DNA from 3 places in the Kineococcus sp. NBC_00420 genome. Region 2 is predicted to be linked to each of the others. Evidence: predicted binding sites of a transcription regulator. Region 2 holds the regulator's gene; each other region holds the start of a gene.

Region 1 (9,816 bases), 310 kb from region 2:
GCGGAGGCCAGGCGGTGCACGTCGTCGTAGGTCGCCACCGGTACCTCCGGGTCAGGGATGCGTCAGGGGTGGGTCAGGCCGATGCGGTCGGTGTAGGCGTTGGCGAACTTCCGGCCGGGGTCGTGGCTCGCGACGAGGGCCCGCATGTCGTCGAAGCGCGGGTAGAGGCTCGCGAGGCGGTCTGCGGAGGCCGCGAACAGCTTGCCCCAGTGCGGGCGCACGTCGAACGGCGCCAGGGCCGCCTCGACCTCGGCGACGGCCGCGATGACCTCGGCCTGGCGCTGCTTGTAGGTGAAGTGGAACGCGACGGTGTCGCGCTGGTAGGCGCTGGAGAGCCACAGGTCGTCGGCGGCGACGGTGCGGATCTCGCACATGTGCAGCAGGGGGGCGATCGAGGGGCCGAGGTCGCGCAGGGCCGCGATCACCCCTAGCGCGTTCTCCCGGGCCACGAGGTACTCGACCTGCAGTTCCTCCCCGTTGCTCGGGGCGAAGCTGAACCGGAAGTGCGGCAGCCGTTCGTGCCACGGGCCGGGGATCCCGAGCTGCTCGGTGGCGTTGCGGATGTCGACCTCGGGCAGCGGGTGCAGGGGTTCGCTCGCCCGGCGGGCGCCGAAGAGTTCGGTCGGGGCGTCGGCGCTGTCGCTGACGCGGGTCTTGAGCCACACCTGGGTGGTGTCGCTGCCGATCCAGTTCGTGTAGACGCTGACGCTGTAGGCGGCGGAGGTGACCGCGTCGAAGTTCGCGGTGAACGCCTCGAAGGACAGTCCCGAGTAGACGTCCTGGCGGACCGCGTAGGTCGGGAGCACGTCGAGCTCGAGGTGGGTCACGATCCCCAGCGAGCCGAGCGCCACGACGCTGCCGGGGAACTCCGCGTCGCCGCGTTCGACCCGTCGCACGTCGCCGTCCGCGGTCACCAGCTCCACGGCGCGGACCGCGCCGGCGAGGTTCTGCGTGCCGTCACCCGAGCCGTGAGTCGCCGTGGAGACACCCCCGGCGACGCTGATGTGCGGCAACGAGGCCATCGTCGCCAGCGCGACCCCGGAGTCCTGCAACCGTTGGGCGAGCACGCCGTAGCTGGTGGCGGCGCTGACCCGGGCGCTGCCCGCGGCGGAGTCGACCTCGACCTCGGTCGGGAGGTCCTCCAGGGTGACCATGTCGCCCGGGGAGTCCGCGATGTCGTTGAAGCAGTGCCGCGTCCCCACGGCCCGCACGCGCCCGGTCGACGCGACCACGGCGCGCAGCTCGTCGAGGGAGGTCGGGCGGTGCAGGGTGCCCGCGCTGTAGGCGTAGTTGCGGGCCCAGTTGACCCCGGGGGCGGTGGTGGACGACGTCGTCGTCGAGGTGCTCACGGGAAGACGGTAATCGATGGAACCCCGGCTGCTCACGTCACCGGGCGTCACCGGACGACGTCGTAGACCAGCTTCGTGATGCCGTTGGGGTAGGTCTGCGACTCGCGGACGGTGAGCAGCTGCCTGTCCTTGTCGGTGGTGCTGAACAACCGCTTCCCGGCGCCGAGCAGGACGGGGAAGACGAGCAGGTGGTAGCGGTCGACGAGGCCCGCGTCGGCCAGGGAGGCCCCCAGGGTGGCGCTGCCGTGCACGGCGATCGGCCCGCCCTCGGTCTCCTTCAGCGCCGCGACGTCGTCGACCGAGCGCAGGATCGTGGCGGGCCACCGCGCGTCGTCGTGCTCCAGCGTCGTGGAGACGACGTAGCGCGGCATGGCGTTGTAGGCGGCGAAGTCGTCCATCGTCGGCCAGACCGGGGCGAAGGCCTCGTAGCTGGTGCGGCCCAGCAGCAGCGCGGTGGTCTCCCCCGTCTCGCGACCCTTGATCTCGTAGGCCGCCGGGTCGAAGGCGATGTCCTGGAACGTCCAGCCGGCGTTGCGGTAGCCGGGCTCGCCGCCCGGGGCCTCCACGACGCTGTCGAGGGAGGTGAAGGCGGTGATGATGAGGGTGCGCATGGTTCTCCTGGGTCGCGTCCTGCGGTTCTGCCCATCTGACCGCACGCCGCTCCGGAAGTCATCGACCCCCACGGCTCCTCTGCTCCCCTACAGCGGCGACCGCCGACGACCGATGTTCACCCGGTCGGCTCTTCCTGGCGTCGGCTCCGACGGGAACGAGGACCACTCATGGGAAAGCTGCGCGATCTGAACATCGCGTCGAAGCTGTTCGTCGGCTTCGGCATCGTCTGCCTGCTGCTGGCCGCCGTGGCGGCCCTGGGCATCTCCCGCCTGCACTCCTCGCAGGACACGGTGACGGCGATGTCCGACGTGGTCGTCCCCGGAGTCCAGAACATCGGGACGGTCAAGTACGCCTTCGCCCAGTCCCGCGCCGACCTGGCCTCCTCCGCCCTGGCCAGCGACGCGTCGGCGACCTCCGCCGCGCTGCAGGCGGTCAGCGCCGACGACGCCCAGCTCGACGCGGCGTGGAAGGTCTACCTGGCCACCGACCCGGTCTCGACCGTCGCCGACCGGGAGTCCTTCGCCGCCGACCTCGCCACCTACCGCACCGGACGGGAGAAGCTCATCGCTCTGGCGAAGGCGAACGACCAGGCGGGCTTCATCGCCGAACGTGACGCGGCGAGCGTCCCCCTCGCGCGGGGGATCTACACCATCCTGGACCGCATCCAGAAGGCGGAGACGGACAACGCCACGGCCACCGCGCAGCGCGGAGCCCAGAGCTACCGCACCGCCGTGGTCCTCCTCGTGGCCGTGGGCGTCCTCGCCCTCGTCCTCGCCGCGGTCGTCGCCGTCGTCGTGGCCCGCTCCATCGCCGGCCCCCTGGGCCGCGCCCTCACCGTCGTGCGGGGCCTGGCGCAGGGCCGCCTGGACCAGCGGGTGGGCTACAGCGCCAAGGACGAGGTCGGCCAACTGTCCGGGGCCCTCGACGTGACCATGGACCGGCTCACCGAGACGATGCGCCGCATCGCCGGCAACGCCGCGACCCTCGCCGCCTCCAGCGAGGAACTCACCACCGTCGCCACCCAGCTCTCCTCCGGCGCCGAGGAATCCGCCACCCAGACCCAGGTCGTCTCCGCCGCCACCGAAGAGATCTCCGCCAACATCGGCACCGTCGCCGCCGCCGGGGAGGAGATGACCGCCGCGATCCGCGAGATCGCCACCTCCACCGCCGAGGCCTCCTCGGTCTCCGCCGACGCCGTGTCCAGCGCGTCGCAGGCCTCGGAGATCCTGGACCGCCTCTCCGCCTCCTCCCGCGAGATCGGCGACGTCGTCAAGCTCATCACCTCCATCGCCGAGCAGACGAACCTCCTGGCGCTGAACGCCACCATCGAAGCCGCCCGCGCGGGGGAGATGGGCAAGGGCTTCGCCGTCGTCGCCGGGGAGGTGAAGGAACTGGCCCAGCAGACCGCTCGGGCCACCGAGTCCATCACCACCCGGGTGGCGGCCACCCAGGCTGACGCGACCGAGGCCGCGTTCGCCATCGGCGGCATCAGTGAGGTCATCGCCCGCATCGACGGGTTGCAGGCCACCATCGCCGCGGCGGTGGAGGAGCAGTCGGCGACGACGTCGGAGATGGTGCGCAACGTCACCGAGGTCTCCTCGGGGAGTCAGGAGATCGCGTTGAACATCTCCGGCATCGCCGCTGCGGCGGATCAGACCACGGCGGGGGCGACCCACACGGCCACCACCGCGGGGGAGGTCTCGCGCGCCGCCGTCGAGCTCAACGAGCTCGTCGGCTCCTTCACCCTTCCCCGCGTCTGATCCCGCCCGACCCGGGTGACGGACGGGTCCGACAACGCCACGAGGGCGGCCTCCCTGATCGGGAGACCGCCCTCGCGGGTGGTGCAGGTGCTACGGAGTGGCTGGACTCAGAAGTCCATGCCGCCCATGCCGCCGTCGCCACCGGCCGGGGCCGCAGAGGCCTTCTCCGGCTTGTCGGCGATGACGGCTTCGGTGGTGAGGAAGAGCGCCGCGATGGAGGCGGCGTTCTGCAGCGCGGAGCGCGTGACCTTCACCGGGTCGTTGATGCCCGCGTCGAGCAGGTCCACGTACTCGCCGGTCGCGGCGTTGAGGCCGTGTCCGGTGGGCAGGTTGCGGACCTTCTCCGCCACGACGCCGCCCTCGAGGCCGGCGTTGATGGCGATCTGCTTCAGCGGAGCCTCGATCGCGACCTTGACGATGTTCGCCCCGGTCGCCTCGTCGCCGACGAGCTCGAGCTTCTCGAAGGCCAGCACACCGGCCTGGATGAGGGCGACGCCACCACCGGCGACGATGCCCTCTTCGACGGCAGCCTTCGCGTTGCGGACGGCGTCCTCGATGCGGTGCTTGCGTTCCTTGAGCTCGACCTCGGTCGCCGCGCCGGCCTTGATGACGGCCACGCCGCCGGCCAGCTTGGCGAGACGCTCCTGGAGCTTCTCGCGGTCGTAGTCGGAGTCGCTGCGGTCGATCTCGGCGCGGATCTGGCCCACGCGACCGGCGATGGCGTCGGCGTCGCCGGCACCTTCGACGATGGTGGTCTCGTCCTTGGTGACGACGACCTTGCGGGCGCGGCCCAGCAGGTCGAGGTCAGCGGTGTCGAGCTTGAGGCCGACCTCCTCGGAGATGACCTGGCCACCGGTGAGGATGGCGATGTCGCCGAGCATGGCCTTGCGGCGGTCGCCGAAGCCCGGGGCCTTGACGGCGACGGACTTGAAGGTGCCGCGGATCTTGTTCACGACCAGGGTCGCGAGGGCTTCGCCCTCGACGTCCTCGGCCACGATCACGAGCGGCTTGCCCGACTGCATGACCTTCTCCAGCAGCGGGAGCAGGTCCTTCACGGTGGAGATCTTGGAGTTGAGGATGAGGATGTAGGGGTCCTCGAGCTCGGTCTCCTGACGCTCCGCGTCGGTGACGAAGTAGGGCGAGATGTAGCCCTTGTCGAAGCGCATGCCCTCGGTGAGCTCGAGCTCGAGCCCGAAGGTGTTGCTCTCCTCGACGGTGATGACGCCTTCCTTGCCGACCTTGTCGAGCGCCTCGGCGATGAGCTCGCCGATCGAGGCGTCACCGGCGGAGATCCCGGCCGTGGCCGCGATCTGCTCCTTGGTGGTGACTTCCTTGGCGGCGGCGACGAGCTGCTCGGTGACAGCCTCGACAGCCTTCTCGATGCCGCGCTTGAGGCCCATCGGGTTCGCACCCGCAGCCACGTTGCGCAGACCCTCGCGGACGAGCGCCTGGGCGAGGACGGTCGCCGTCGTGGTGCCGTCGCCGGCCACGTCGTCCGTCTTCTTGGCGACTTCCTTGACGAGCTCGGCGCCGATCTTCTCGTACGGGTCCTCGAGCTCGATCTCCTTGGCGATGCTGACACCGTCGTTGGTGATCGTGGGGGCGCCCCACTTCTTCTCAAGGACGACGTTGCGGCCCTTGGGGCCGAGCGTCACCTTGACCGCGTCGGCGAGCTGGTTCATCCCGCGCTCGAGACCACGACGGGCCTCTTCGTCGAAGGCGATGATCTTGCTCATGCCTGGTGTTCCTCCCAGAAGACGGGCGGTGGGCGGTCGGTCGGGTGCCCGCGACGGACGGCCGACCTGAACCGGGGTCACGTCCCCCAGCGCCTGTCGACCTCACCGGACCGGCCAGGGAGCTTCGCTCCCGGGTCGAGTGCAGTTGTCACTCTCGACTCGAGAGTGCCAACGCCAATGTTGGCACTCTCACCCCCCGAGTGCAAACCCCCGGAGGCCTCGGACGGTGCGCGAGTGCGGGCGGGCTGGTGCCCGGCCTCCGGGAGGACCGGGGGCCGGGCACGGTCACGCCGGGGGGCGCCGCGCCGGGTCAGACGGCGCGGACGCTCTCGGCCTGGGGGCCCTTCTGGCCCTGCCCGACCTCGAACTCGACGCGCTGACCCTCCTCGAGGGAGCGGTAGCCGTCGGCCACGATCGCGGAGTAGTGGACGAACACGTCCGCCCCACCGTCGTCGACGGTGATGAAGCCGAAGCCCTTCTCGGAGTTGAACCACTTCACGGTGCCCTGAGCCATTGCCTTCTCCTGGTGGTGCAGCGAGCGGAAGAACGGCGCCGGCGGGCACCGGAGCCGGGTCTCACGCTGCCCGCGGCGACGAGAGCCGAGGGCGACGCCCGACGTGCGCCCCCCGAGAGGACGTGTCCGTCGAACTGATCGACCGGGGCTCAGATTAGTGCGGGGAGGGGCTGGTGGGACAGGGTTCGAGGAACCTCGTCTTCACGAAACGGTCACGTCGTCCTCACCGCGGCAGACACCCGAGAGGCGTCGCTCAGAGCACCCGGCCGGCGACGTCCAGCAGCGGACCGGCCACGGACCGGACCGCGACCGCGAGACCGCCGACGACGAGGGCCGCGACCAGCAACCAGACCAGGACGAGCACGGCGACACCGACCGGTCCCCGACGGGTCCGGTGGGCCCCGCGTCGGGCGAGCAGGTGGGGCGAGCGCCCGCGACGAGCGCTCAGGGCTGCACGCCGAGACGGCGGGCCGAACGGGCGCGCTGACGGCTGGTGCGCATCCGGCGCAGCCGCTTGACCAGCATCGGGTCGTGGGCGAGGGCGGCCGGGGAGTCGATGAGGGCGTTGAGCAGCTGGTAGTAGCGCGTGGGCGAGAGGTCGAAGAGCTCGCGGACGGCCTGTTCCTTGGCGCCGGCGTACTTCCACCACTGCCGCTCGAAGGCCAGGATCTCGGCGTCGCGGCGACTCAGCCCGTCGGGCAGCCCCCCGGGCTGCTCCTCGAGGGACGGGACGTCTCGCTCGATGCGCGCCGATGCGTCGTTCCGCTCCACGTCATGACCCCTCTCACCGCGGCCTCCGGAACCGGGGGCCGGGCAGGAGTCTAAGAGGGCATCACACCCGTGTCGTTCACCTCGGCGGGCGCGTCCGGGCTCGGTACCGTCCCGTGCGTGACTCCCGCCGCAGCGCCCCCACCCGCCCCTTGCTTCCCGCGCACGGACGACGATCCGGCCGGACTCGGCCTCGACGACCTCGACCCGGGCTGGGCCCGCGCCCTGGCGGGGGTGCGCGACGACCTGGTGCGGCTCTCCACCGCGCTGGCCGCCGAACCCGCGCCGTGGCTGCCCGCCCCCGAGAACGTGCTGCGGGCGTTCCGGCAGCCCTTCGACGGCGTCCGGGTGCTCCTGGTCGGGCAGGACCCCTACCCCACCCCCGGACACCCGATCGGGCTGAGCTTCGCCGTCGAGCCGGACGTCCGGCCCCTGCCGCGCAGCCTGGTCAACATCCACAAGGAACTCCTCACCGACACCGGCGTGCAGGCGCCCGGGCACGGCGACCTCTCCTCCTGGTCGCGGGCCGGGGTCCTGTTGCTGAACCGGGTGCTGACGGTGCGCGCGGGCGAGTCCGGGTCGCACCGCAAGCTCGGCTGGCAGGCCGTCACCGACGCGGCCGTCCGGGCCCTGGCCGCGCGGGGCGGACCGCTCGTGGCCCTGCTCTGGGGTCGCGACGCGCAGACGGTCGCTCCCCTGCTGGGCGGGGTGCCGGTCGTCACCGGGGTGCACCCCAGCCCGTTGTCGGCCTCGCGGGGGTTCTTCGGTTCCGCTCCGTTCAGCCGCGTCGACGAACTCCTGCGGGCCGAGGGGGGCGACGGGATCGACTGGCGGCTGACCTGAACCCCGGGGCGTGCGGCAGGATCGCGGCATGACCGCGACGTTGCACAGCACCCCCTTCGGCCGGACGCGACGCGGGGAACCCGTCGAGCGGTGGGAACTGCGCCTGCCCTCCGGGGCGAGCGCCGCCGTCCTGACCCGCGGCGCGACCCTGCAGCAGGTCCGCGTCCCCGACGCCTCCGGCCGGATCGGCGACGTCGTCGTCGCCCTGCCCGACGTCGCGGCCTACGAGGCCGCCGACGGCTACCCCGGTGCCGTCGTCGGACGCGTCGCGAACCGCATCGCCGGCGGACGCTTCCGGGTGGACGGGGTGTCCTTCGCGGTCCCCGTCAACGACGGCACGAACGCTCTGCACGGGGGTTCCGAGGGTTTCGACCAGCGCGTCTGGACCGCCACCGAGGTCTCCGTGGACGGGGTTCCCGGGGTGCGGATGTCGTTGCGCAGCAACGACGGCGACATGGGTTTCCCGGGGGCGCTGGACGCCTGCGTCACCTACTCCCTGCGGGAGGAGGGCGGTTCGGTGTCGTTGCGCCTGGACTACGTCGCGACCGCGGACGCCGCCACCCCGGTGAACCTCACGAACCACGCCTACTTCGCCCTCGACGGCGCGGGCCCGGTCGAGGACCACGTCGTGCGGCTGTCCGCGTCGCGCTACCTGCCGATCGACGCGAACCTCGTCCCGACCGGTGAACTCGCCCCCGTCGAGGGCACCCCGTTCGACTTCTCCACCCCGACCCGCATCGGCGAGCACCTCCGCGATGCGGACGAGCAGCTCCTCACCGCCGGCGGCTACGACCACTGCATGGTGCTGGACGGCCCCGGTTCCCTGCGGCCGGTGGCCACCGTCTCCGGCCCGCGCAGCGGACGTTCGCTCGAGGTCCGCACCGACCTGCCGGGCCTGCAGTTCTACACGGGGAACTTCCTGACCGGCGCGTGGCGGACGATCGAGGGCCGGCCCGTGCGGCAGGGCGACGCCCTCTGCCTGGAGACGCAGTTGCTGCCCGACGCGGTGAACCAGCCGCTGCTCGGGGATTCCGTGCTGCGCCCGGGTGCGGAGTTCACGACGACCACGGAGTACTCCTTCTCCGTGTGAGCACCGCCGTCGCGGACCGGTGGCCCCCTAGAACGAGGCCAGCAGGTCCGCCACCGCCGGTCGTTCGTCGTCGACGAGCGCCAGCAGCACGAGGCGCAGCGGGTCCAGCCCCCGCAACGGCACGAAGGCGATGTCGTCGGAGCGGTGGCCGGCGGCGACGACCTCCGCGGTGATGGCCATCGCCCGTCCGGAGGCGACGAGGGCGAGCATCTCCTCGACGTTCTGGGCGGGCGGACCCACGACCCGGGGGACCGCGCCGGAGGGGCGGGGCTCGACGAGCCACACCTCCCGGTCGTAGCCCGCGTCGACGATGGGCTCGTCGTCGAGGTCGGCGATGTCGATCGAGGTCTCGCCGGCCAGCCGGTGCCCGGCCGCGAACACCGCCACCCGCTGGGTGTCGGCGACGTGCACCGCGCGCACCCGCGCGTCCAGCACCTCGTCCGGGCCGGCGTTGAGGAAGACCACGTCGACCCGGCCGTCGGCGAGGCTCGCGACCTCCTGCCCCCAGGGGACGTGGCGCAGCACGACGTCGAGGTCCGGGCTCTCCTGGGAGGCCTGCACCAGCCGGGTCGAGACCCAGCGCGGGGTCGAGGTGCCGATGCCGACGGCCAGCCGTTCGCGTTCGCCCTCCTCCGCGATGCGCCGCGCGCGCACCAGCGCCCGGTCCAGGAGTTCGGTGATCCGCGTCGCGTCGGCGACCAGCGCCTGCCCGGCGGGAGTCAGCGCGGACCCCTCGCGGGCCACGCCCCGCGCGTCGCGGAGCACCAGCCGGCCCCCGACGAGCTGCTCCGTGCGCGCGATCGCCTGACTCAGCGCGGGCTGGGAGACCTGCAGCGAGACAGCCGCTTCGGTGAAGCTGCGCTCCCGGGACACGGCGAGCAGGTAGCGCAACGAGCGCACGTCGAGCTCGCCGCCGCTGCGTCCTGCACCACGCTGATCCACGGGATGGATGCTCTCAGAAGGAACGCTTGTGCGACACGTGGCACGTTCGCGCCTACGTTGAGCAGGGTGCGTTCCCTGACCGCCCTGCCCAAGGTGCACGTGCACGCCCACCTCGACGGGTCCTACCCGCGCGAGGCCGTGCTGGCCCTCGCCCGCCGCCGTGGCGTCCCGCTCGAGCTGCCCGTGCGGGGCGGTCCCGCCG
Region 2 (9,816 bases):
CGCGAGAAGAACTTCTACGCCGACCTCGGTCGCCGCCTCGGCTTCTCCGACGCCGTCGACGAGGTCCAGGAGCACTTCCTGGCCGGACGGCACCGGGAGGCCGCCGCCGCCGTCCCCGCGGGGTTCCTGGACGCGACCTGCCTGGTGGGTTCCGCGCAGCACGTGCGGAACCGGCTGGCGGACTACGCCGCCGCCGGGGTGACCACCGTGTCGGTCATCCCCCTCGCCGGCGACCTCGAGGCCCGGACCGCGGACCTGCGCGCCATCGCCTGAACCCCGCCCGGCGCACCGGGAGGGGTCAGCGCACCAGGCGGAAGATCAGCGGGTAGCGGTAGACCCGGCCGCTGTTCGCCGCGACGGCCGCGAGGATCGCGAACACCAGGAACACGATCCCCGGTACCCCGAGCAGGACGAAGATCGGCGAGCCGAACCCCAGGGTCACCGCGGTGATGAGCCCGCAGACGATCGACAGGACGATCTCGTAGACGATCACCGAGATCGTCATGTTCAGCGCCTCGGCGCTGTGCCCGCGGACGAACCCGTTGCGGTCCTTGTAGACCAGGAAGACGATCAGCGGCCCGAGGAAGGGCAGTCCGATCAGGGACGCCGCGATCGCGGAGAGGTGGCCGAACATCCCCCACATCCGTTCGTCCGCGGGCGTCATCGGCGCGGGGGAGTACATCGGCGGTTGCTGGGGCGGCGGGTGCTGGGGGTTGCTCACCCTCCGATCCTGGCGCGTCGTTCAGCGGTCGTCCAGGTCGGCCGTCACGAAGTCCACCAGTTCCTCCACCCGCCCGAGCAGCGCGGGCTCCAGGTCGGCGAAGCTGCGGACGGTGCCGAGGATCCGCTTCCAGCCGTGCGCGACGTCGGCCTGGGTGGCGTGCGGCCAGCCGAGCTCGGCGAGGATCCCGTGCTTCCAGTCCTGCCCGCGCGGGATCGTCGGCCACCGCTGCCACCCCAGGCGTTCCGGGCGCACCGACTGCCAGACGTCGATGAAGGGGTGACCCAGCACCAGCACGTGCGGGCTCTTCGACACCTGCGCCACGATCCGGGACTCCTTCGACCCCGGCACCAGGTGGTCGACCAGGACCCCGATCCGCCGACCGCGCTGCGGGGCGAAGGAGCGGATCGCGGCGTCGAGGTCGTCGACCCCGTCGAGCATCTCGACGACGACCCCCTCGATCCGCAGGTCGTCGCCCCACACCTTCTCGACCAGCTCGGCGTCGTGCCGGCCCTCGACGAGGATCCGCGAGGCGCGCGCCGTCCGCGCGCCCACCCCGGCCACGGCCACCGAACCGCTGGCCGTGCGGGTGTCCCGCACGGGGGCCGCGGCCTTCGGGGCGACGAGGCGCACGGGCTGCCCCTCGACCCAGAACCCCGGGCCCAGCGGGAAGGTCCGGGTGCGCCCGCGACCGTCCTCGAGGACGACGACGTGGACACCACCGCTCTTCTCCACCCGGACGACGGCCCCGACCCAGCCGGTCTCCACGTCCTCCACGACCAGGCCGTGCACGGCGGGTTCGTCGCGGTGCGTGGGCTTCGGGTTCGTGCGGGCGTGCGGGTCGGAGGACAGCACGTCGCCGCCGTACCGGTCTTCGTAACGGGTCACGCGCGGAACGCTAACCAGACGCGTGTGGCTGACGGGGGAGGCGCGGCCGTGCGGTGACGGCCTAGACTTGGCACTCGAACGACACGAGTGCCAGTGGGGAGAGGGGACGGGATGAGCGACGACCGCAGGCTCGCGGTGCTCCGCGCCATCGTCGAGGACTACGTGTCCAGCCACGAACCCGTCGGCTCCAAGATGCTCGTCGAGCGTCACCAGCTCGGCGTCTCCCCGGCCACCATCCGCAACGACATGGCCGTGCTGGAGGAGGAGGGGTACATCACCCAGCCCCACACCAGCGCCGGACGCATCCCCACGGACAAGGGCTACCGCCTCTTCGTCGACCGCCTCGCCAACGTGAAACCCATGACGCCGGCCGAGAAGCGGGCGATCCAGACCTTCCTCGAAGGGGCCGACGACGTCGACGACATCGTCGACCGCACCGTCCGGCTGCTGGCGCAGATCACCCGCCAGGCCGCCGTCGTGCAGTACCCCTCGCTCTCGCGCGCCGCCGTCCGCCACGTCGAGCTCGTCCCCGTCGGCGGGCGCAGCGCGCTGCTGGTGCTCATCACCGACTCCGGTCGCGTCGAGCAGCGCGTCCTCGACGTCCGCTCCGCCGCCGACCCGGAGTCCCTCGGCCTCCAGCTCGCCGCCCTGCGCACTCGCGTCAACGCCGGGGTCGTCGGCAAACGGCTGCGCGACGCCCGCGACGACCTCACCGACCTCGTCCAGCAGACCCCGCCCGGCGACCTCGCCGTCGCCGCGGAGGTCGCCGTCGCCCTGGGCGACTGCCTCACCGCGGGGCTGGAGGAACGCGTCGTCATCGCCGGGACCGCGAACCTCGTGAAGTCCGGCGCCGACCTCAGCACCTCCCTCGGCAGCGTCCTGGAGGCCCTCGAGGAGCACGTCGTCCTCCTGCGCCTCGTCCAGGAGCTGACCGAGGACGCCGACCGCGGCGGTCTCACCGTGCGGATCGGCGCCGAGAACCTGCACCTCGGTCTCGACGGCACCTCCGTCGTGACCAGCGGCTACGGCAGTGGTTACGGCACGGGCCCGGACACCGTCGTCGCCCGCCTCGGCGTGCTCGGGCCGACCCGCATGGACTACCCGACGACGATGGCAGCGGTGCGTGCGGTGTCACGCTACGTCTCACGCATCCTGTCCCAGTGAAGCTCGGCCCCGTGATGAAGACCGACAGGAGAACCACGACCTCGTGAGCGACTACTACGACGTCCTCGGCGTCTCCCGCGACGCCTCGGCGGAGGAGATCAAGCGCGCCTACCGCAAGCTCGCGCGCAAGCTCCACCCGGACGTGAACCCCGACGCGGGGGAGCAGTTCAAGGAGGTCTCGCAGGCCTACGAGACGCTCTCCAACCCCGACAAGCGCGCCTCCTACGACCGCGGCGGGTCCATGCCCGGCGGCGGCGGAGCCGGCTTCGGCCAGGGGTTCGGCTTCTCCGACATCATGGACGCGTTCTTCGGCCAGGGCGGCGGGGGCGGTCGGGCGGGAGCTCCCGCCAGCCGCACCCAACGCGGCCAGGACGCGCTCATCCGCGTCGACGTCGACCTCGCCGAGGCGGCGTTCGGCGGCGAACGCTCCATCCAGGTCGACACCGCCGTGCTGTGCACCACGTGCCAGGGCTCCTGCTGCCAGCCGGGGACCAGCCCCCAGACCTGCGACATCTGCCACGGCCAGGGCTCGGTGCAGCGCGTCGTCCGCTCGCTGCTCGGCCAGGTCATGACCAGCGCGCCCTGCCCCACCTGTCGCGGCTTCGGCACCGTGCTGCCCTCGCCGTGCCTGGAGTGCTCCGGTGAGGGCCGCATCCGCGCCCGCCGCCCGCTGACCATCCGCATCCCCGGTGGCGTCGACACGGGCACCCGCATCCAGCTCGCCTCGCAGGGCGAGGTCGGCACCGCCGGCGGTCCCCCCGGTGACCTCTACGTCGAGATCCACGAACGCCCGCACCCGGTCTTCACCCGCAACGGCGACGACCTCCTCTGCACCCTGCACGTGCCGATGACCGCGGCCGCGCTCGGCGCGAGCATCCCGCTGGAGACCCTCGACGGTGACGAGGAGGTCGAGGTCCGCCCCGGCACCCAGGGCGGCGAGGTCGTCACCCTCAGGCAGAAGGGCGCCGAGCACCTGCGGTCCCAGGGCCGCGGCGACCTGCTCGTCACCCTGGAGGTCACGACGCCCCGCGACCTCGACGACGAGCAGGAGGAGCTGATCCGCCGCCTGGCCGAACTGCGTGGCGAGGTCCGGCCGGCCGGCAAGCTCGGCCCCGCCCACCAGGGCGTCTTCTCCAAGCTGCGCGGCCGCTTCTCCGGTCGCTGACCCGCACCGTGATCTTGCTGGGAGACCCAGCAAGATCACGGAACGGGAGGAGGGTCAGGGGATGGTGACGGTCTTCGTGTCGCCGACGGGGCCCGAGCCCTCGCCGTCGGACTCGTCGGGGGCGAACACCGACAGGGTGTAGGTCCCCGCCGGCACCGCCGCCGTGAACGAGAACTCCGCGAAGGTGCCGTTCGCGCCGGCCTGCACGGAGTCCCGAGCGACCTCCGCGCCCGCGGCGTTCGTCAGCGTGTAGAGCAGCGTCCCCTCGAAACCTGTCCCGACCCCCTTCACCGTGACCGAACCGGCGCTCGGGGACACCGAGGTGATCCACGCCGGGGCCTGCACGTCGGCCTGCGGCGCCCGCGACAGCGACGCCGGGACGCTCGTCCCGAACACCGACTGCCCCGCCTTGCCGCCGACCCGCAGCTCGACCGGCTGGTCGTCACCCGCCGCCGCCGTGACCGTGTAGACGAGCTGCTGCAACGCCAGGGTCGCGTCACCGGTGGAGCCCGACGCCGCGGAGGCCGCCACGTCCACCACGAGCTTGCCGCCCGACTCGCTCACCGTCGCGGTCGCGTCCTTCGACCAGGGGCTCGAGTAGTCCGGGTCGGTGGGGGAGCCGGACAGCATGGCGCGCAACGCGTTCGTCGCGTCGTTCGCGCCCGACCCGGCCTTCACGTACTCGCGGTACAGCTTCGCCGGCTGCCCGCCCAGCCAGTACACCGGCACCGACGTCGCACCGGTGGGCAGCGTGCCCCCCGTCCCGCCCGCCGTGGAGGTCGCCGGGGCCGAGGTGAGCGACGTGGCCGCCGAGGTGCCCCCCGAGCCGGTGGGCTGCGAGGACATCGGGGTCGAGTCCGCCGCCGGCGTGCTCGACGAGGTGGAGGGGGTCGACGAGGACGGCGAGGTCGACGAGGACGCCGTGCTGGCCACCGTCGTCACGTTGTCGTCCCCGCGCTGGGTCAGCGCGAAGGCGCCGCCACCGACGACGACGACGGCCGCGACCCCCGCCGCCACCAGCCCGCCACGGGTGCGGGAACGACGACGGTTGGCTCGGCTGGTCATGTGGATCTCCTCGAGACGGTCGGTCGGCTGCACCCCGGCCGCACGGGCGGCGAGGGCGTCCTGCAGCTGCCTGGCGGTGGGGCTGAGTTCGTCGTGGCCGGCGGGATCCGGCAGCGGACCCAGCGGGGTCTCCTCGTTCACTGCTGCTCCTCGCTCGACATGGCCGTGCGCAACGCGGACAACCCGCGGTGCGCGTGGGTCTTGACCGCGCCCCGGCTGATGCCGAGCGCGGCCGCGATGTCCTCCTCGGACATCTCGCCCTGGTACCGCAGCACCAGGACCTCCCGTTGCCGGGTCGGCAACCCGTCCAGCGCGCCGAGCACCATCCGGTGCTCCGCGGCCCGCACGGCCTGCTCCTCCGGACCCGCCGGCTCCGGGTCCGGCAGGGGACGCTTGCGGTCGGTGACGACCCGGTGCCGCACGACGTCACGGGCCCCGTTCACGACGCTCGTGCGCAGGTAGGCGACCGCCGACCCCTTGTCCGCGAGCCGGTTCCAGCGCCCGTGCAACGTCACGAACGCCTCCGCGACGACCTCCTCGGCGCTCGCGGTCTCGCCCATCAGGGACGCCGCGAGCCCGACGAAGCGCCGCCAGTGCGCCGCGTAGAGCGCACTGACCGCCTCGTCGGCCGTCCACGAGCGCGGGTCGTCAACCACGACCACCCGCTCCTTCGTCACCATCACAGTGCACAGACGAGTCACGCAGGGTCACGGTTGACATCCAACCGGAGATCTTTTGCGGACTCGTCGGGGGCACGCCGCGTCCGCCGGGTGGGATCGTTGCCTCCCCGGTGACGTCTGGTGGGACCGGGGAGGCAACGATCCCCCACGGAGACGGCCCGGTAACGTGCGGGGCATGGCCGAGGTCTCCCGCGTGCAGCGCGCCCCCGACGACCTGTTCCTCAAGATCGTGGCGGGGGAGGTCCCGGCGACGATCGTCCACTCCGACGACCTCGTCGTCGCCTTCGAGGACGTTGCCCCGCAGGCTCCCGTCCACGTCCTGGTGATCCCGCGGGAGCGCTTCGAGAACGTCGCGGAGCTCGCCGCGGCGGCCCCGCAGACCCTCGCCCGCCTCGTGGCGGTGGCCCAGCAGATCGCCGACGAGCGCTGCGGCGGGGAGTACCGGCTGGTCTTCAACACGGGGACGGCGGTGGGGCAGTCGGTCTTCCACGTGCACGGCCACGTCCTCGGCGGCCGCGACTTCACCTGGCCCCCCGGCTGATCCGAGGGTTGGATGGACGGTCATGTGCGGTCTCTGCGGTGAAGTCAGGTTCGACGGGCGGGCGGCGGACGTCGCGGCCGTCCAGCGGATGTCGCAGGCCATGGCGGCCCGTGGCCCGGACGGTGAAGGCGTCTGGGCCCAGGGGCGGGTCGCCTTCGGGCACCGCCGGCTCTCGATCATCGACCTCTCTGCCTGCGGCGCCCAGCCGATGCAGGATCCCGACCTCGGTCTCGCCGCCGTCTTCAACGGCTGCATCTACAACTACCCGCAGCTGCGCGAGGAACTCATCGGGTACGGGTACCGCTTCACCTCGACCTCGGACACCGAGGTCATCGTCAAGGGGTACCACCGCTGGGGCGTCGACGTCGTCGACCACCTCGTCGGGATGTTCGCCGTCGTCGTCCACGAACGCGACTCCGGCCGGGTCGTCCTCCTGCGCGACCGGCTCGGCGTCAAACCGCTCTACCTGGCCGAGACCCCGGGGCGGCTGCGGTTCGCCTCCTCGTTGCCGGCGCTGCTCGCGGCCGGTGACGTGGACACCACGATCGACCCCGTCGCCCTGCACCACTACCTCTCCTGGCACGCCGTCGTCCCCGCGCCGCACACCGTCCTGCAGGGTGTGCGGAAGCTCCCGCCGGCCACCGTCCGGGTGATCGAGGCCGACGGTCGGAGTCGGGAGCACCGGTACTGGGCCCCCGACCACGTGCGACGCGAGGAGTACGCCTCCTTCTCCGAGCAGGACTGGGAGGACGCGGTCCTCGCGTCGTTGCGCACCGCGGTGGCGCGGCGGACCGTCGCCGACGTCCCCGTCGGCGTCCTGCTCTCCGGCGGTCTCGACTCCAGCCTCATCACCGCGCTGCTCGCCGAACAGGGCCAGACCGACCTCGCCACCTACTCCATCGGCTTCGAGTCCGTGGGCGGTCGCGACGGGGACGAGTTCGAGTACTCCGACGCGATCGCGCAGCGGTTCGCGACGAACCACCACCGCATCCGGGTGTCCGGCGCCGAACTCGTCGGGGCGCTCGGGCACGCGGTCGACGCCATGAGCGAACCCATGGTGAGCCACGACGTCGTCGCCTTCGACCTGCTCTCGCAGCAGGTCTCGCAGACCACCAAGGTCGTGCAGTCCGGTCAGGGGGCCGACGAGGTGTTCGGCGGCTACCACTGGTACCCACCGCTGTCCGGACTCACCCCGGCCCAGGGGGTCGACGCCTACGCGACGGCGTTCTTCGACCGCGACCACGCCGGGGTGGCGCGGGTCCTGAACCCGCAGTGGCTCACCTCCACCGACGTGTCGCGCGAGTTCCTGGAACAGCACTTCGCCCGGCCCGGGGCGGACACGGCCGTCGACGCCGCGCTGCGCCTGGACACCGAGGTCATGCTGGTCGACGACCCGGTGAAGCGCGTCGACAACACCACGATGGCGTGGGGCCTGGAGGCGCGCGTCCCTTTCCTCGACCACGAACTCGTCGAACTCGCCGCCGCGATCCCGCCGGAACTGCAACTCGCCGGCGGCGGCAAGGGGATCCTCAAGAAGGTCGGGTACCGGGTGATCCCGCGCGAGGTCATCGACCGGCCGAAGGGGTACTTCCCCGTCCCGGCGATCACCCACCTCGAGGGCGAGGTGCTCGGGCTGGTGAAGGACGCGCTCACCAGCCGGGCCGCCCGGGACCGGGCGCTGTTCCGCTCCGGCTACGTCGACGGGCTGCTCGGCGACCCGAACTCCGAACTCACCCCGCTGCGGGGGAACAAGCTCTGGCAGCTCGGTCTGCTCGAGATGTGGTTGCAGCAGCACGGTATCGCCTGATCGGGGGACGAGTGATGACCACGACGAGACGACGTTCCGCGGTGGCCGGGTTGCGGCACCGCTCGCTGGACGTGCCGGCCATCTCCAGCCGGAACTGGCAGCGGCCGCCCAGGTGGTTCACCGCCGCGATGGCCGCCGACGTCGTCCTGGACATGGGCTGGGGTCGGTTGGTGTTCGGGCAGACGTTCGTCGACCAGCGCGACGTGGTCGACGCCCTGCGCGCCGAGGAGAACGGTGAACGCGACATCGCGATGTACGTGCGGGACCCCCAGGTGCTGGTCGGTCTCGCGCCCCACGAACTGTTCCTGGACCCCTCGATCACGTTCCGGCTACCGCTGAACCGCTACCGCGCCCCGCGGGACCGGAACCCGGACGTGTTCGTCCGGATGGTCCGCGACCGCGCGGAACTCGAAGAGGTCAACCGGATCTACGCGACCTGCGGGATGGTGACCTCCGACGCGGACGTCATGTGGGCCAATCACCGGACCCGCACGTTCACCTACCTCGTGGCCGAGGACACCCGGACCCACGAGATCGTCGGGACCGTCACCGGGGTCGACCACGTCCTGGCGTTCGGTGATCCCGACGGGGGTACCAGCCTCTGGTGCCTGGCCGCCGATCCGCAGGCCGCGCCGCGCGGGGTGGGGGAGGCGCTGGTCCGGGTGCTGGCCGAGCGTTACGTGGCGCGGGGCCGGGCGGTGCTGGACCTCTCGGTCATCCACGACAACGAGGGGGCCATCGCCCTCTACCGCAGACTGGGTTTCCGGCCCGCCCCGCCGGTGGTGGTGAAGCGCAAGAACCCGATCAACCGGCCGCTGTTCTCGCCGCAGCCCGAGGGATTGTCGGGCCTGAACCCCTACGCGCGGATCATCGCCGACGAGGCGTTGCGTCGCGGGGTACGGGTCGAGGTGACCGACGGCCCGAGCGGGGAGATGCGGCTGACCTGCGCGGGCCGGTCGCTGCTGACCCGGGAATCCCTCTCCGAACTCACCAGCGCCGTCGCGATGTCGCGCTGCGACGACAAGCGGGTCACCCGTCGACTCCTCGCCGCCCGTGGGGTCCGGGTCCCCCGGGCCGTCGAACTCGGCGCGGACCCGTTGCAGGACGATGAGGGGCTGGCCGCCTGCGAGGAACTCGTCGTCGCCACCGGCCCGGTCGTGGTGAAACCCGCCCGGGGTGAGCAGGGCAAGGGCATCACCGTCGGTGTCGCGGGTGGCGAGGAACTGCGCCGTGCCGTCGCCGAGGCCGCGTCGCACTGCCCGGACGTCCTCGTGGAGGAACTCGTCCGCGGGCAGGACCTGCGCATCGTCGTCATCGACCACGCGGTCGTCGCTGCGGCGATCCGTCGGCCCGCTGCCGTCAGGGGCAACGGGACCGACGACATCCGCACGCTCGTGGCGAGGCAGGGTCGCCGTCGTGAGGCCGCCACCCACGGCGAGTCGAGCATCCCCCTGGACGAGACCACCGAGAACGTCGTGGCCGACGCCGGGTACGCGATGGACGACGTCCTGCCCCGAGGTGAGCGGTTGGAGGTGCGGCGCACCGCGAACCTGCACACCGGGGGGACCATCGACGACGTCACCGACGACCTGCACCCCGACCTGGTCGAGGCCGCGATGTCGGCGAGCCGGGCGATCGGGATCCCGGTGACGGGTATCGACCTCCTCGTTCCCGACGTCTCCGGGCCCGACCACGTCGTCATCGAGGCCAACGAACGTCCGGGGCTCGCCAACCACGCCCCGCGCCCGACGGCGCAGAGGTTCCTGGACCTGCTGTTCCCGGAAA
Region 3 (9,816 bases), 3.5 Mb from region 2:
ACGTCCCACATGGCGTCGCGCTTCGCCGGGTCGAGGCCGGTGGTGGGTTCGTCGAGGAACACCACGGCCGGCCGGCCGACGAGGGAGGCGGCGAGGTCGAGGCGGCGGCGCATCCCGCCGGAGTACGTGCCGGCGGGGCGTCCGGCCGCCTCGGTGAGGTCGAACCACTCGAGCAGTTCGTCGGCGCGAGCGCGGGCGTCGCGGCGGGAGAGGTCGAGGAGGGTTCCGATGAGCTTGAGGTTCTGCAGACCGGTCAGGTCCTCGTCGACCGAGGCGTACTGACCGGTGAGCCCGATGGTGCGCCGGACGGCGGCGGCGTCGCGGACGACGTCGAACCCGCCGATGCGGGCCACTCCGTCGTCGGGACGCAGCAGGGTGGCGAGGATGCGCACGGCCGTGGTCTTGCCGGCCCCGTTGGGGCCGAGGACGCCGAGCACCTTGCCCTCCGACACCCGCAGGCTGACCCCGTCGAGGGCCTGGGTGTCACCGAATCGTTTCCGCAGGCCGTCGGCCTCGATGGCGTAGTTCATGGTCGTACCGTCGCCCGCTCCGCTGGCGCGGCGCTGGCACGCGGCTGGCGTGACCTGGTGCGAGCTGGCGTGGACCGGTGGTGGCGGGTGTCCGCCGGGACCCGCTAACCTCGGGACGTTTGCCTGCGTGAGTCACCCGGGGTCCGCCCGGCCACCCGCAGGCGCCGGGGGAGATCCAGCACGGTGATGGACAAGCTCACGCTCATGCAGATCAGCCACATGTACGACGTCGACGTCGCCGCCCTGCACGCCATGGTCGGCCGTCGCGCCCTGCCCGAGCCCACCTGGTCCGACGGTCGTCTCGGCTGGAGCGCCGCGGACGTCCGCGCCTCGCTGCAGAAGCTGGGCCTGCAGCGCGCCTGACCCCACCTGCGACGCGGGTGCGCTGACGGGCGGTCAGGTGGAGTCGCGCGCCACGAAGCGGTGCGGCACGACGCGGACGGCTTCGCCCGGTCCGTTGCTCGACAGTTCCACGACGAGGTCCAGCGCGGCGTGCGCGACCTCGGCGAGGTCGATGACCAGCGTCGACAACCGGGGCGTGACGAACTCCCCGACGGCGAGCCCGTCGACCCCGACGACCCGCACGTCGCGGGGAACGTCGAGACCCGCGACGCGGAGTTCCTGCAGGACGCGGAACCCGTCGAGGTCGTTGAAGGCGACCACCGCGTCGGGTTCCCCGGCGGCCAGGTCGGTCCAGGGACTCAGGCGGTCGGCGACGACGGGTTCCACCCCGGCCGCGCGGAACGCGGCGACGAACGCGTCGCCGCGACGGGTGCGTCCGTGCGGGCCGAGACGGTCCAGCACCACGGGGCGCCGGGTCCCGCGGGCCAGCAGGTGCCCGACGGCCTCCGCCGAGGCCGTCGCGCGTTCGAACTCGACCCGCCCGTGGCGGGGGTGGAACCGCGGGGGGTCGATCTCCACCACGGGCAGGTTGGGTGCTCCCGTGACGGGGGTGTCGATGGCCAGACCGGTGAACCCGATGACGGCGTCCGCCCCGCCCGCGAGGTCGGCGATGCTGCCCTGCTCACCCATCACGACGTTCCAGCCCCGGTCGGCGGCGAGCCGCAGCACCGTGGAGGCGAGTTCGCCGTAGTAGGGGTTCGTGAGGTCGCCGACGAGGAGGCCCAGGGTGCGGGCCGCGGGTTTCACCAGACCCCGTCCGAACCGGGACGGGTGGTAGTTCAGTTCCCGGGCCGCGTCGAGCACCCGTTGCCGGGTGGCCGGGTTGATCCCCGGCATGTCGTGCAGCGCACGGGTGACCGTCTGCCGAGAGACCCCGGCGACGCGGGCCACGTCGACGATCGTCGTGGCCCGCGTCGTGTCCGGTGTTCTCACCCCTCCTGGAGGTCCAGCCAGGCCACCTGCTGCGCGTCGAGCTCGACCCCGAGGCCCGTCATCGAGGAACGGGCCTCGGCGATCGTGCGGGGACCGAACAGGGCGAACGTCGGGAACGACTGCGCCAGGACGAAGGCCAGCGCGATCGCCGTCGCGGGGACCCCGAGTTCGGCGCCGAGCTTCTCGGCCCGGGCCTTGCGCTCGAAGTTCGCGTCGCTGTAGTAGCAGCGCACGAGTTCCGCGTCGCTCCGGTCGTTCACGTCCGCGCGGGCGAAGAACCCGCGGGCCTGCGACGACCACGGCAGCAGGGCGATGTTCCGCTCGGTCAGCCACTTCTTCGACTCGGGGTCGGTGACGTGCAGGCACCCGGCCCACGGCACGTCGTAGGCCTCGGCGAGGCCGAAGTGGTTGGACAGCACCGTGAACGGCTGCTTGCCGTTCGCCGCGGCGTAGGCGTTCGCCTCGTCGACGCGGGCGGGCGACCAGTTCGAACCGCCGTAGGCGCTGATGCGACCGGCCTTGGCGTGCTCGTCGAGGACGTCGACGAACTCACCGACGGGGATGTCGAGGTTGTCCCGGTGCATCATGTAGACGTCGGCGTGGTCGTGGCCCTGCCGCTCGAAGGACTCGAACAACTGCCGGGTCAGCGACTCCGGGTCGTTGTGCGGGGTGTGGCAGCCCTTGACGATGACGTTGACCTCGGACCGGATGCCGCGGTTGGTCAGCCACGTGCCGAACAGCTTCTCGTACTTGCCCATCCCGTAGAGCCACGCGGTGTCGAAGGTGTTCCCGCCGGCCTCCACGAACGCGTCGAAGATGGCCGACGCGTGGGCGAGGTCCGGCTGGTTGTCGCACCCCATGACGAGGCGGGAGACGGGGCGTTCCAGTCCCTCGACCTTCCCGTACTTCATGGCCGTGGGTTCGCGGCGCTGCAGCGGGAGACCCGAGACGGTGGGGATGTTCGCGGTGTCGGTCTCGAAGGGGTAGCGCAGCCCGATCGCGTCCCGCCAGCGGTTCAGCACGGCCGAGACCGCGAGGGTGTCGTCGAGGGTGAACGCGGGGGTCTCGTCGGAGACGAGGGCCTGCGCCTCGCGGGCGTAGGCCTTGTTCTCGGGCAGTTCCGGGTCGAACTCGAAGGTCTCGGTCTCCTGGCCCGGCCGGGTCAGGACGACGCGGGTCTCGCCGCGGATCGTCCACGGGTCGGGGAGGTGGATCGTCCCGCCGGAGCCGTACACCGTGATCGTCTCGGGGTCGGAGAGCGCGACGCCCGTGCGCACGGACGCGGTGACACCACCCGCGAAGGTGATCGAGGCGACGGCCCACTCGTCGACGCCGGTCTCGCCCACGGTGCCCTGGGCGGAGAACCCGGTGACGGCCGCCGGCCGGCCGAGCGCTGCGCCCGCGACGAGGTGCGCGGCCGAGACGGGGTAGCCGCCGACGTCGAGGATCCCGCCGCCGGCGAGGTCGGCGTCGTAGAGGCGCCCGGTCTTCCCGCCGGTCGCGAAGGCGAAGCTCGCGTCGACGTGCTGGACGGTGCCGATCGCCCCGGACCGCACGAGGTCGAGGAGCTTCGCCGTCTGCGGGTGGTGGGCGTACATGTACGCCTCGAGGAAGTGCACGCCGCTGGCGCGGGCGGTGTCGACGATCGCCATGACCTGGCCGTTGTTGGGGGCGAGGGGCTTCTCGCAGAGCACGTGCTTGCCGGCGCGGACCGCGGCCAGGGCGAGCTGCGCGTGGGTGACGTGCACGGTGCTGACGTAGACGGCGTCGACGTCCTCGCGGGCCAGCACGGCGTCGTAGTCGCCGACGAAGGCGTCCGGGTTGAACTCCGCCGCGAAGGCCCGGGCGCGCTCGGCGCCGGCCGCGGTGGGGGAGGCACCGACGGCGACGAGTTCGTGGCCCGCCGCGGGGAGCTGGCCGGCGAAGCGCCGGGCGATGTTGCCCGGGCCGACGACGGCCCAGCGGGTGGGGGAGGTGGACGACACGGGAGGCGCTCCTTCGAGCCGGGGGGTGACGGTCGCATCGGGAACGGTCATCTCGTGAACGTTCACGACGTCGCCCACGGTAGCCATCCCGGTGGGGGCGGGTCAACGGGGGACCGTGAGCCGCGTGCCTAGACTCACCCCGTGACCGTCGACATCAAACCCCGCAGTCGCACCGTGACCGACGGCCTGGAGGCGACCGCTTCGCGCGGGATGCTGCGCGCCGTCGGGATGGGTGACGACGACTGGGTCAAACCCCAGATCGGGGTGGCCTCGAGCTGGAACGAGATCACCCCCTGCAACCTCCCCCTGGACCGCCTGGCCAAGGCCGTCAAGGACGGCGTGCACGCCGCCCAGGGCTACCCGTTGGAGTTCGGGACGATCTCCGTCTCCGACGGCATCTCGATGGGGCACGAGGGGATGCACTACTCCCTCGTCTCGCGCGAGGTCATCGCCGACTCCGTCGAGACCGTGATGAGCGCCGAGCGCCTCGACGGCTCCGTCCTGCTCGCCGGCTGCGACAAGTCGCTGCCCGGCATGCTGATGGCCGCCGCCCGCCTCGACCTCGCGAGCGTCTTCCTCTACGCCGGGACGATCCTGCCCGGCCGGGCGAAGCTCTCCGACGGCAGCGAGCACGAGGTCACCCTCATCGACGCCTTCGAGGCCGTCGGGGCGTGCGCCCGCGGGCTGATGTCGCGCGAGGACGTCGACACCATCGAACGCGCGATCTGCCCGGGTGAGGGTGCCTGCGGCGGGATGTACACCGCCAACACCATGGCCGCCGCGGCCGAGGCGCTCGGGATGTCGCTGCCCGGCAGCGCCGCCCCGCCCGCCACCGACCGTCGCCGCGACGGGTTCGCCCGCAAGTCCGGCGAGGCCGTCGTGAACCTGCTCTCGAAGGGGATCACCGCGCGCCAGATCCTCACCAAGGAGGCGTTCGAGAACGCCATCGCCGTCGTCATGGCCCTGGGCGGTTCCACCAACGCCGTCCTGCACCTGCTCGCGATCGCCTACGAGGCCGAGGTCGAGCTGACCCTGGACGACTTCGACCGGGTCGCGGCGAAGGTCCCGCACCTCGCCGACCTCAAGCCCTTCGGCCGCCACGTCATGGTCGACGTCGACCGCATCGGCGGCATCCCCGTCGTCATGCGTGCCCTGCTCGACGCCGGTCTGCTGCACGGTGAGTGCCTCACGGTCACGGGCAAGACGATGGCCGAGAACCTCGCCGACATCGCCCCGCCCGACGTCGACGGCGTCGTGCTCCGCGCCCTCGACAACCCGATCCACAAGACCGGCGGCATCACCATCCTCAAGGGGAACCTCGCCCCCCTCGGTGCCGTCGTGAAGAGCGCCGGGTTCGACTCCGACGTCTTCGAGGGCACCGCCCGCGTCTTCGAACGCGAACGCGCGGCGCTGGACGCGCTCGAGGACGGCACGATCTCGGCCGGCGACGTCGTGGTCATCCGCTACGAAGGCCCCAAGGGTGGCCCCGGGATGCGCGAGATGCTCGCCATCACCGGCGCGATCAAGGGCGCCGGCCTCGGCAAGGACGTCCTGCTGATGACCGACGGCCGCTTCTCCGGCGGGACCACCGGCCTCTGCGTCGGCCACGTGGCCCCCGAGGCCGTCGACGCCGGCCCCATCGCCTTCGTGCGCGACGGCGACCGGATCCGCCTCGACGTCGCGGGCAAGACCCTCGAGGTCCTGGTCTCCGACGAGGAGCTCGAGTCCCGTCGCGAGGGCTGGGAGCCGCTGCCCCCCGTCTTCAAGCGCGGGGTGCTGGCGAAGTACGCCAAGCAGGTCCAGTCCGCCTCCCTCGGCGCCGTCTGCCTCTGACCTCGGGGCGCGGCCGGGTGGGATCGTTGCCTCCGCCGTGACGTCCTGCGGGATCGTTGCCTCCACGAAGACGTCTAGTGACACCGTGGAGGCAACGATCCCCCCGCCGCGACCGCACGAGCCGGTAGACCGTCCAACTCGTGGACCACGTGTCCACGATGTGAGACGCGGTGACCCCGTGGCTGACATCTCCCCACGCAGGGGCTACCTTCGGCACATGCGGTTCCTCGTAGCCATCGGACAGCGCGCCGGCTGACCAGTTCGGCCGAGCGCGCGACCCCTCACACGCCTTCCCTGGCTGAGGGGTCTTTTTGCGTCCGGCGGACCGATCTGCCGGGCGTCCGGGACTGAACGACGACCGTGAACGGCACCGCCCGAGGAGGACACCAGAGATGCCAGAGCAGCTGCCACTGGACCCGAAGCTCCCCGTCGCCAAGCTCACCGGCGCGCAGAGCCTCATCCGTTCGCTCGAGGCGGTAGGGGTCGAGGTCGTCTTCGGTCTGCCCGGGGGCGCGATCCTGCCCGCCTACGACCCGCTGATGGACTCCCCGCACGTCCGGCACATCCTGGTCCGCCACGAGCAGGGCGCCGGCCACGCGGCCGAGGGGTACGCGGTCGCCACCGGCAAGGTCGGCGTCTGCATGGCGACCTCCGGTCCCGGGGCGACCAACCTCGTCACCCCGATCGCCGACGCGAACATGGATTCCGTCCCGATGGTCGCGATCACCGGGCAGGTCGCCGCCAAGGCCATCGGCACCGACGCGTTCCAGGAAGCCGACATCGCGGGCATCACCATCCCGATCACCAAGCACAACTACCTGGTGACCGATCCGGCCGACATCCCCCGCGTCATCGCCGAGGCCTTCCACCTCGCCGCCACCGGCCGCCCCGGCCCCGTCCTCGTCGACGTCGCCAAGTCCGCGCTGACCGCGACGACGTCCTTCGCCTGGCCCGAGACGATCGACCTGCCCGGCTACCGCCCGGTGACGCGGCCGCACGGCAAGCAGATCCGTGAGGCCGCCCGGCTCATCGCCGCGGCCGAGCGCCCCGTCCTCTACGTCGGCGGTGGCGTCATCAAGGCCGACGCCTCCGCGGAGCTCGCCGCGCTGGCCGACCTCACCGGCATCCCGGCGGTCACGACGCTGATGGCGCGCGGTGCACTGCCGGACTCGCACCCGAACAACCTGGGCATGCCCGGGATGCACGGGACGGTCGCGGCCGTGACGGCGCTGCAGAAGTCCGACCTGCTCATCACCCTCGGCGCGCGCTTCGACGACCGCGTCACCGGCGACCTGCCGAGCTTCGCCCCGCACGCCAAGGTCATCCACGCCGACATCGACCCGGCCGAGATCGGCAAGAACCGCGCCGTCGACGTCCCGATCGTGGGCGACGCCCGGCTCGTCATCGCCGAGCTCACCACGGCCGTGGCCGCCGAGTTCGAGAACGGGCGCGCCGACCTCACGGCCTGGACCGAACTCACCCAGTCCTGGAAGGCGACGTACCCGCTGGGCTACACCGAGTCCGACGACGGCACCCTCGCCCCCCAGCACGTCATCGCCCGGATCGGGGCCATCGCCGGTCCCGAGGCGATCTACGTCTCCGGGGTCGGGCAGCACCAGATGTGGTCGGCGCAGTTCGTCCAGTACGAGAACCCGCGCACGTGGCTGAACTCCGGCGGGCTGGGCACCATGGGCTACGCGGTCCCCGCGGCCATGGGCGCCAAGGTCGGCAAACCGGACACCGTGGTGTGGGCGATCGACGGCGACGGCTGCTTCCAGATGACCAACCAGGAACTGGCGACGTGCACCCTCAACGGCATCCCCGTGAAGGTCGCCATCATCAACAACTCCAGCCTGGGCATGGTCCGGCAGTGGCAGACGCTCTTCTACTCCGAGCGCTACTCCAACACCGACCTGAACTCCGGTGACCACCACGGCACCCACGCCGCGCCGGTCCCCGACTTCGTCAAGCTCGCCGAGGCCTACGGGTGCGTCGGGTTGCGCTGCGACAAGGCCGAGGACGTCGACGCGACCATCGAGAAGGCCATGGCGATCAACGACGTGCCCGTCGTCATCGACTTCCGCGTGCACCGCGACGCCATGGTCTGGCCGATGGTCGAGGCCGGCGTGAGCAACGACGCGATCCAGTACGCCCGCGGGGTGTCGCCCAAGTGGGACCGCGAGGAAGAGGGCGACAACGAGTCCGGCCCCGAGAAGGTGATCTCCTGATGTCCCAGCACACCCTGTCCGTCCTGGTCGAGAACCGACCCGGTGTCCTGATGCGCGTCACGTCGCTGTTCGCGCGCAGGAACTTCAACATCCACTCCCTCACGGTCGGACCGACCGAGCGCAGCGACATCTCCCGGATGACCATCGTCGTCGACGTGGAGTCGCAGCCGTTGGAGCAGGTGACGAAGCAGCTCAACAAGCTGATCAACGTCCTGAAGATCGTGGAGCTCGAGGACGGCGGTTCCGTCCAGCGCGAACTGCTGCTCGTGAAGGTCCGCGCCGACGCCTCCGCGCGCGGGGAGGTGCTCGACACCGTGGCGCTGTTCCGCGCGCACGTCGTCGACGTCGCCCCCGACGCCGTGACCGTCGAGGCCACCGGGAGCCCGGACAAGCTGGCCGCGCTGCTGCGCGTGCTGGAACCCTTCGGCATCCGCGAGCTGGTCCAGTCCGGGTCGGTCGCCCTCGCCCGCGGTGGGCGCGCGATCTCCGACCGGGCGCTCCGCTCCGCCTGAACCCGAACACCCCCTGTACGACGAAGAAGATCCAGAGGAGAGAACCCCACGTGGCCGAGATGTTCTACGACGACGACGCCGACCTGTCCAAGATCACCGGGAAGAAGGTGGCGGTCCTGGGCTTCGGCAGCCAGGGCCATGCGCACGCGCTGTCGCTGCGCGACTCCGGCGTCGACGTCGTCGTCGGCCTCAAGGAGGGCTCGAAGAGCCGCGCCAAGGCGGAGGAGCAGGGCATGACCGTCCTGACCCCGTTCGAGGCCGCCAAGGCCGCCGACGTGATCATGGTCCTGGTGCCGGACCACCTGCAGCGCGGTCTCTACGCCGAGGCGATCGAGCCGAACCTCACCGCCGGCAAGGCGCTGTTCTTCAGCCACGGCTTCAACATCCGCTTCGGCTACATCAAGCCCCCGGCCGACGTCGACGTCGTCATGGTCGCCCCCAAGGGCCCGGGTCACCTCGTCCGTCGCGAGTACGTCGACGGCCGCGGCGTCCCCGTGATCGTCGCCGTCGAGCAGGACGCGACGGGTTCCGCGTGGGACCTCGGTCTCGCCTACGCCAAGGCGATCGGCGGCCTGCGCGCCGGCGGCATCAAGACCACGTTCACCGAGGAGACCGAGACCGACCTGTTCGGTGAGCAGGCCGTCCTCTGCGGTGGCATGTCCGCCCTCGTCCAGACCGGTTTCGAGGTCCTCACCGAGGCCGGCTACCAGCCCGAGGTCGCCTACTTCGAGTGCCTGCACGAGCTGAAGCTGATCGTCGACCTCATGTACGAGGGCGGCATCGCCAAGCAGCGCTGGTCCATCTCGGACACCGCCGAGTGGGGCGACTACGTCTCCGGCCCGCGTGTCATCGACGCCTCGGTCAAGGGCCGCATGCAGGACGTCCTCAAGGACATCCAGGACGGCACCTTCGCCCAGCGCTTCATCGACGACCAGGACGCCGGCGCGCCGGAGTTCAAGAAGCTGCGTGCCGCCGCCGAGCAGCACCCCATCGAGGCCACCGGCCGTGAGCTGCGCAAGCTCATGTCCTGGGTGAAGTCGGACGACTCCGACTACGTCGAGGGTTCTGCCGCCCGCTGACGCACCCCGTCGTCACGAGGGCCCCGCACCACGGTGGTGCGGGGCCCTCGTGCGTCCGGGGTGTCCCTGGTCAGCGTCCGGGACGCACGAAGCAGCGGATCTCCTGCAGGCGCGCGGCGATGGCCGCCTGTCCCGTGGCGCCGGGGTGGAAGCTGAGCACCGGGTCGCGCGGCACGATCGTGTTGATCCACGACGCCGCGGGGTCGGCCTCGCAGGAGGAGTGCCCGGTGAAGGGGCGCACCAGGTCCACGTACAGGCCCCCGACGGCGGCTGTCGCGGCGCTCGCCGCCGCGTTGAGCTGCAGGGTCGCGGTG

What was found. The regulator HrcA, encoded in region 2, represses chaperone genes, less so after heat shock. The targets are predictions, from matches to a motif close to GNTNGCACTCGGNNNNNCCGAGTGCNANC.
Region 1: a site for HrcA is predicted at 5,637-5,665, ahead of groL (chaperonin GroEL). Genes of this name have one in related genera too.
Region 3: a site for HrcA is predicted at 5,912-5,940, ahead of OG218_RS05285 (acetolactate synthase large subunit). Genes of this name have one in related genera too.

What each region holds. Positions count from the first base shown of each region.
Region 1 covers NZ_CP107930.1:4,283,760-4,293,575, reverse strand. The annotation lists gene OG218_RS21185 (MmcQ/YjbR family DNA-binding protein) at 1-38, opposite strand, end outside; gene OG218_RS21180 (D-arabinono-1,4-lactone oxidase) at 63-1,349, opposite strand; gene OG218_RS21175 (dihydrofolate reductase family protein) at 1,397-1,960, opposite strand; gene OG218_RS21170 (methyl-accepting chemotaxis protein) at 2,129-3,721, shown strand; gene groL (chaperonin GroEL) at 3,829-5,457, opposite strand; gene OG218_RS21160 (cold-shock protein) at 5,768-5,971, opposite strand; gene OG218_RS21155 (DUF3263 domain-containing protein) at 6,416-6,715, opposite strand; gene OG218_RS21150 (uracil-DNA glycosylase) at 6,860-7,582, shown strand; gene OG218_RS21145 (aldose epimerase family protein) at 7,611-8,672, shown strand; gene OG218_RS21140 (LysR family transcriptional regulator) at 8,700-9,614, opposite strand; gene add (adenosine deaminase) at 9,681-9,816, shown strand, end outside.
Region 2 covers NZ_CP107930.1:4,592,310-4,602,125, forward strand. The annotation lists gene OG218_RS22510 (LLM class F420-dependent oxidoreductase) at 1-273, shown strand, start outside; gene OG218_RS22515 (DUF4870 domain-containing protein) at 299-721, opposite strand; gene OG218_RS22520 (DUF3097 domain-containing protein) at 743-1,609, opposite strand; gene hrcA (heat-inducible transcriptional repressor HrcA) at 1,721-2,773, shown strand; gene dnaJ (molecular chaperone DnaJ) at 2,817-3,938, shown strand; gene OG218_RS22535 (Gmad2 immunoglobulin-like domain-containing protein) at 3,993-5,144, opposite strand; gene OG218_RS22540 (SigE family RNA polymerase sigma factor) at 5,141-5,659, opposite strand; gene OG218_RS22545 (histidine triad nucleotide-binding protein) at 5,859-6,224, shown strand; gene OG218_RS22550 (N-acetylglutaminylglutamine amidotransferase) at 6,247-8,031, shown strand; gene ngg (N-acetylglutaminylglutamine synthetase) at 8,046-9,816, shown strand, end outside.
Region 3 covers NZ_CP107930.1:1,067,443-1,077,258, reverse strand. The annotation lists gene OG218_RS05310 (ATP-binding cassette domain-containing protein) at 1-530, opposite strand, end outside; gene OG218_RS05305 (hypothetical protein) at 717-893, shown strand; gene OG218_RS05300 (LacI family DNA-binding transcriptional regulator) at 927-1,865, opposite strand; gene OG218_RS05295 (aldo/keto reductase) at 1,862-3,901, opposite strand; gene ilvD (dihydroxy-acid dehydratase) at 3,992-5,683, shown strand; gene OG218_RS05285 (acetolactate synthase large subunit) at 6,076-7,911, shown strand; gene ilvN (acetolactate synthase small subunit) at 7,911-8,423, shown strand; gene ilvC (ketol-acid reductoisomerase) at 8,474-9,502, shown strand; gene OG218_RS05270 (SGNH/GDSL hydrolase family protein) at 9,573-9,816, opposite strand, start outside.